DNA from 2 places in the Pseudomonas sp. MDT1-17 genome. Region 1 is predicted to be linked to the other one. Evidence: riboswitches for the same ligand, from Rfam matches in the RefSeq annotation. Region 1 holds a riboswitch; the other holds the start of a gene.
What was found. Region 1 has a riboswitch for cobalamin ahead of ACYZTX_RS15365 (ABC transporter substrate-binding protein). Riboswitches for the same ligand answer to the same signal wherever they lie in the genome.

Region 1 (3,399 bases):
TGCCGGTTGGTGGCGACGTCGGTGACGTCATAGATCACCAGGCAAATATGGTTAATTTTGCCGTCGGTGGAGCGCAGCGGTAACAGCGTGGTGTTCTGGTACATGAACTCTTCCTGACCGGTGATCGGTTGGTAGTTCTTGAACCGCACCAGATACGGGCGCTGCTCCCAGATAGTGAACGCTGGCGTGCCCAGGGTAGCGACGCTTTCCACCTTGCGGCTGAACCATTGGCGGTCGATTTCGGGAAACAGACTTAAGAAATTCTGATTTTGTGTCAAAGTGCCCACCTTTGGGAAGCTTGTTGTAATGCACAAGTTTGGGATAGGCCTTCTGCGACCAACTTTTCGGCGCTTCATAGAGTTCATCAGGAAACACGCTGACCGCGACCGGAATGTTGACGCCCTTGACGGCGAAGAATGTCGACTTGTTCTCGTAATAAAGGGCTGACGGGCCCGACAGTGACACTCGTCGTCGATTTCGCTCAGTCGTAAACAATCAGACATCGGCCAAAGCGGTCATAGAGAGCTTTAAAGGTACGGCGAAATGTTTGCCATTGCGCGCGTCACGTAGATCTCCTTTTCTCCCACCGGCGCCACATAATGAATCGCACTGCGTGCAGCCTCGACGCCTTCCAGACGGGCGATGAACCAGGCGGCTAGATACTGCGACGACAGGCACCCTCCAGCCGTCGCGACGTTTCCCTTGGCCACGAAGGGCTGATTGAGCACTGCCACGCCGACCTCCTCGACCCACGGTTTGGTGGTCAGGTCCGTGCAGGCCGGAATGTCGTCCAGTAGGCCCAGTTTGGCAAGTATGAGCGTGCCCGAGCACTGAGCGCCCAGCAGCTGACGCGTCGAGTCGAATTTCAGGCGAGACATCAGCGTGGCGTCAGCGACGACGTCCCGGGTCTTTCTCCCACTACCCACAAGTACAGCGTCCGCACCGCATGCGTCCTCGAGCGACGTCTGCGACTCGATCAGCACGCCGTTCATCGACAGCACCTTATCCGTGGGACTGGCGATAGATACCCGCCAACCGGGCCGCTGGACCCGGTTGAGGATGCCCAGCGCGATCAGCGAGTCGAGTTCGTTGAAACCTTCGAAAGTCAGGATGGCGATGTGCATCAGGAGCCTCGTGCGAGTGGAGACGTTGTTGGCGTCATCGTAAAATCGACAATCAGTACATGCAAAAAATTGTCATGGATACATGACGACATGCCACAGCCCACAAGCTACTGATTCAGAAAGTTCACGTGCCCCCCCCACTGCCGCGAAAGTATTCGCGGCAGTGGGTGCTGATTGACAGGCAGAACAGCATCACACCCCGTTTGGATAGTTGATTAACGACTAAAGGTGAACCGCCAGGAAGGCTCGCAAAAATGGACGTTATTAAAATGGAGTCGTGTCGATTAATACCGATAAGTTGCCTGCACTGAAATTCCTTTCGCACTGTTTTCGTAGTTGGCACTGTATTCCGGTTGAAGACCGGAGTTGTTCTACTGCGATTCCCACCCAAAGCGGTCGGTGGTGATATTCGACATGATCGACTACCATGCCGGCCGCCGGTTTCCAAACGGGATTAATAGGGAATCCGAGATGCCTGACACGGCATCAAACGGAACTGCCCCCGCAACTGTAGGTGCTGAGCCTGCTCCTGAACTGCCACTGGGATCACTCCCGGGAAGGCTGGAGCCTGGCGACGACGCATCAGTCAGGAGACCTGCCGGCCAAGCAAATCACTAACCGGCGGGGTGTCCGGGAAGGACATCCTTGCGCCGAGCGTCACCTCAGTGATCGGCACTTCACTGCTTTAATGGCAGCGTTCGATGATGTGTTTCCAGTCCGTACCCCTGCTCTTGTACGGTCAAATGGAGATTGCGTCATGTTGCTGTCCCGCCCTGCCACCCTCGTCACTGCCCTGGGTCTGTCCACCCTCGCCCATGCGGCCCCGACCCACTACCCCCTGACTGTTGAGAACTGTGGCAGCACACTGACGTTTCAGCAGGCGCCGAGCCGTGCCGTGACCATTGGCCAGGCTGGCACTGAAATTCTCTACGCCATGGGCCTTGGCAACACGCTGGTCGGCACTTCGCTGTGGTTCAACGATGTGCTGGCCAAGTACAAGCCAGAGAACGACACGATCGAACGCCTGGCCGATAACGAACCGAGTTTCGAGGCGGTGATCGGCAAGCGTCCGCAGCTGGTAGCAGTGGAACTGGAGTGGATGGTTGGCCCGCAGGGCGTGGTCGGTACTCGCGAGCAGTTTCACGAACTGCAGATCCCGACCTACCTGATGCCCTCCGACTGCGAAGCCAAGGACAACCTGGTCGGTGCCGACGGCACACGTCTGGAGGCGTTCCGCATCGACAGCCTCTACAAAAGTATCAGCCAATTGGCTGAAATCTTTGACGTGCAGGAACGTGGCCAGCAGCTGAACGCCCACCTCAAAGCCAGCCTGGCCAAGTCCATTGCCACCGTACAGAACAAGGATCTTAAGCACACCAGTGCGCTGTTCTGGTTCTCCAGCGCCAGTCTGGATATCGACCCCTATGTCGCCGGGCACAAGGGCATTCCCGACTTCATGTTGAACACGTTGGGAGTGCGCAACGTGGTGGAGTCCGATGAAGAATGGCCCACCGTCGGCTGGGAAACCATCGCCAAGGCCAACCCGACCTTCCTGGTCATCGCACGCATGGATCGCCGTCGCTTCCCGGCTGACGACTATCAAAAGAAACTGCAATTCCTGCGCAGCGACCCGGTGACCCGCAACATGGACGCCGTGAAAAACAACCGCATCATCATCCTTGACGCCATGGCCATGCAGGCCAGCGTGAGAATGTTCGACGGTCTTGAAATCCTGTCATCAGCCATCAACGGCTACGACCTGCCGAAATGACCGGGACGTTGATTCGTACGCTGCTGGCATTTCTGACACTGCTGCTTGCCGTGATTGCCGGTGTGGCCATCGGTGAAACGAGCATCGAACCGAGCGTGGTGTTCCAGGTACTGGCCAACAAACTGTGGACTGCCGGTTATGTCCTCGACCCGATAGACGAAGGCATCGTCTGGAATTACCGCCTGACCCGCGCGCTGGTGGCAGCCGCCTGCGGTGCGGGCCTGGCCACCTGCGGGGTGATCTTGCAATCGCTGTTGCGCAACCCGCTGGCCGATCCTTATCTGCTCGGTATTTCCGCTGGCGCCTCGACGGGCGCGGTGCTGGTGGCATTGCTGGGCCTCGGCGGGGGGCTGATTTCGCTGTCGGTCGGGGCGTTTGCCGGTGCTGTTGCTGCCTTCGCCGTGGTTGTTTTACTGGCCCGTGCCAGCGGCTCACCTGGCGGTACCGGGCAGATCATCCTGGCGGGGATTGCCGGTTCGCAATTGTTCAATGCGCTCACGGCAT
Region 2 (3,399 bases), 140 kb from region 1:
TTCAAGCGTCCCCACTACCCAATCCTGATCCGGCCAGGTCGCCCGGTGAATCACCGCAATCGGGCAGTCCGCGCCGTAATGCGGCAGCAATTCAACCAGGATTTTCTCCAGATGATTGACCCCCAGATGAATCGCCATGGTCGCCCCGTGCTGCGCCAGGCTGCCCAGCGCTTCGCCCGCGGGCATGGCGGTCTTGTCGGCGTAGCGGGTCAGGATCACGCTTTGCGACACATCGGGTAATGTCAGTTCGGCGCCCAACAGTGCCGCGCAGGCCGCCGTGGCCGTCACGCCGGGAATGATTTCAAACGGGATGTCGAGTTCGCGCAGGTAGCGAATCTGCTCGCCAATGGCACCGTAAAGACTCGGATCGCCGGAATGCACCCGGGCCACGTCCTGGCCATTGGCATGGGCGGTCTTGATCAGCTCGATGATCTGTTCCAGATGCAGTTCGGCGCTGTTGACCACGTGTTCGGCGCGATGGCCTTCCAACACGGCGGCAGGCACCAGGGAGCCGGCGTAGATGATCACCGGGCAGCTGCGAATCAGCCGTTGGCCTTTTACGGTGATCAGTTCCGGGTCGCCGGGACCTGCGCCAATGAAGTAAACGGTCATCGTCGGTTCCTGTGAAAAAAAGGGGCAGGGCAAGGCTTCAGATGAAGATTGCTCATGATCGAAAGCGGGGATTATCGGGGATTTTAGGCGACGCAGGCCAATGCCAAGGTGGCCTGGGCATATTTTTGTCGTGAGATCAGCAATTTTGCCGGCGCCTGGGCCAACTGTTCGGCCAAGGCCAGGGCGGCACTTTCCGCGACGCCGTAGCAGCCGGTGCGTTCGAACGCGATGTCCGAGCGGTGGCTGAGCTGCGGTTGATAGCCGGCCAGTTGTTCGCTGCTGAAGTACTTCAGTGGCAGTGCGAGTTGTGCGGCCAATTCGATCAAACCAGGTTCTTCGCGCTTCAGGTCGATGCTGGCCAGCGCCTTGATCTGGTGAAGTTCGATTTTATGAGCCTGTAACGCCTGATCGAGCAGCGCCCGCAACGTGCTGACGGGGCAGCCGCGCTGGCAGCCCAGACCGACCACCAGGGTCGGCGCTGTGCTGGTGTCAGTCATGCGTGGTATTGGCCATCGCTTTTGCGGCGGAACAACCAGGCACTGATCAGGCCCAGGGCCAGCCAGAACGCGACGTTGGTCAGCTGCGAAGCGATTTCGAACTGAGCTTCCAAGGCTTCTGGAGCCAGCATCGAGTGGACTTCCGGTTGTGGTGCGCCGATCACGTGAGGAACGGCCAGAATGGCCACGCCGAGCACTTTCATCAACCAGTGGCGGCTGAACACGATCAATGCGATGCCGACTGCAGTGGAGGCGGCAGTGCTGATCCACCAGATCTGCCGTTGCGCCAAATCAGCAGCGGCAGTGCCTGGTAGCTCAGGCGGCAGACCGAGGGTAGGTGCCAGCACGAACGTCGCATAACCGGCCAGGCCCCAGAGCAGGCCTTGGGACGTGCGAGTCGGTGCGCGCAAGGTGTAAAGACCGGCGAGCATCAGGGCGAAACCGACCGCTACCACCAGGTTGCCACCCGTGGTCGACAGCACGCGCTGCCAACCGTCTTCCGGCTCCCAGGCTTGGGCATCGTGAGTGTGAGCGGCGACAGCACCCGAGGCGTGTTCGTGAAGTTCAACAGCGGCGGGCTCGGATTTTTCGTAAGTCTCGGCCTGCAGAATCAGCGGCGCCACCCAGAAACTTTGCAGCAGGGTCAGCAACAGGGCGGCCAGCAGCCCGGTGAACCCTGCGGTTTGCGCAATACGCTTGATCATGTCGACAGGTCTCAATGGCACGGGAATGCAGAGCTGTGGCGGGTATCGTGCGCGGCATTGTGCACCGCTTCGATGTGCGAGAAACCGGCGAAATACACCAGGCACGCACCAAGGATCGACGCACACACAGCGGCGGTCAGGCGCTGAGTCAGGGTCGTGGTGGTGCTGGCGGAGCTCTTATCGGTGTTGCTGCCGGTGCTGCTGATGATCGACATGGCGCTTCCCTCTGGTCTGTCAGTGGGTGAATTAGAGCGCATGGGAGACCCTGCGAGTCGGGCGCGCAGAGGTTCAAACAGCGCCCGCCCACCGCGGGTTTGTTATTCAGTGATCGTAATGGTCACTTTGTGTTGCGGGCCGGTCTCCGGGCTCACGAGGGGCGCTGGCTTTCGCCTTGACCTGCAAGCATCACCTTCCCATGCCGAACGACTGGCACAGTGGATCTGACGCTTCGCTCGCTTACCGTTGCGGGGGCAGCACCGGACTGACATGGCTTTAGAGTAAAGCACATGATTCACCGGTTTCCCGTTTCACCCTGTGAAGGGCACCCGTAACAAAGTGCGTAGGAGAGCATGGGCGGGGGTTGGGCGTCAATTGGCAAGGGTTCTCACTTGGAACCGAAAGATGATTGGCTCTTTGTAGGAGCTGCCGAAGGCTGCGATCTTTTGATCTTGTTTTTTAAAATCAAAAGATCGCAGCCTTCGGCAGCTCCTACAGACATTGACCCGCTCCAAGACGATGCGTAGCCTTGCGCTTTCGAGGTTCTTCGGCGTCTGCCGAAGCTAAGAAGGGAACGCGGTCGATGCCGCGGCTGCCCCCGCAACTGTGAACGGTTCTGTTGGCTGCCACGCCACTGCAAGCCCTGTCTATCGGGCCCGCGGGAAGGCGCAGCCAACGTCAGTCGAACGACTGGCAAGCCGTCAGCCAGGAGACCTGCCTCGACACAGATTCTCACTTTCAACCGGGCGGGGTGATCCGGTGGCGAACTCTTCAGGCACGCGCGTCCGCGTTGCCGGTCGTCGTCCCGTATGCCCGCCACCTTGCCAAAGGGCATCCGATGAAAACACTGGCCAAACTCCCCGTCACCATCGTTACCGGCTTCCTCGGCTCGGGCAAAACCACGTTGCTGCGGCACATGCTCGACAATGCTCAGGGCCGCCGTATCGCGGTGATCGTCAACGAGTTCGGCGAGCTGGGCATCGACGGCGAAATCCTCAAGCAGTGCTCCATCGGTTGCACTGAAGAAGAAGCCAACGGCCGCGTCTATGAACTGGCCAACGGCTGCCTGTGCTGCACCGTCCAGGAAGAGTTCTTCCCAGTGATGCGCGAATTGGTCGCCCGTCGCGGCGACCTCGACCACATCCTCATCGAAACTTCGGGTCTGGCCCTGCCAAAACCGTTGGTGCAAGCCTTCCAGTGGCCAGAAATCCGCAGCGCCTGCACCGTTGACGCGGTCATCACCGTGGTCGACAGCCCAGCGGTCGCCGCCGGCACCTTCGCGGCTTTCCCGGATCAGGTCGATGCCCAGCGCAAACTCGATCCGAACCTGGACCACGAATCGCCGCTGCACGAACTGTTCGCCGACCAAC

Region 2: linked by a shared signal. The riboswitch ahead of ACYZTX_RS14810 (CbtB domain-containing protein) and the one ahead of ACYZTX_RS15365 (ABC transporter substrate-binding protein) in region 1 are both predicted to bind cobalamin.

What each region holds. Positions count from the first base shown of each region.
Region 1 covers NZ_JBUBVM010000001.1:3,333,817-3,337,215, reverse strand. The annotation lists gene ACYZTX_RS15375 (GGDEF domain-containing protein) at 1-278, opposite strand, end outside; gene ACYZTX_RS15370 (DJ-1/PfpI family protein) at 528-1,124, opposite strand; cobalamin riboswitch at 1,539-1,741, shown strand; gene ACYZTX_RS15365 (ABC transporter substrate-binding protein) at 1,882-2,895, shown strand; gene ACYZTX_RS15360 (FecCD family ABC transporter permease) at 2,892-3,399, shown strand, end outside.
Region 2 covers NZ_JBUBVM010000001.1:3,196,457-3,199,855, forward strand. The annotation lists gene cobM (precorrin-4 C(11)-methyltransferase) at 1-612, opposite strand, end outside; gene ACYZTX_RS14800 (cobalamin biosynthesis protein) at 696-1,109, opposite strand; gene ACYZTX_RS14805 (CbtA family protein) at 1,106-1,813, opposite strand; gene ACYZTX_RS14810 (CbtB domain-containing protein) at 1,825-2,028, opposite strand; cobalamin riboswitch at 2,149-2,377, opposite strand; cobalamin riboswitch at 2,553-2,765, shown strand; gene cobW (cobalamin biosynthesis protein CobW) at 2,868-3,399, shown strand, end outside.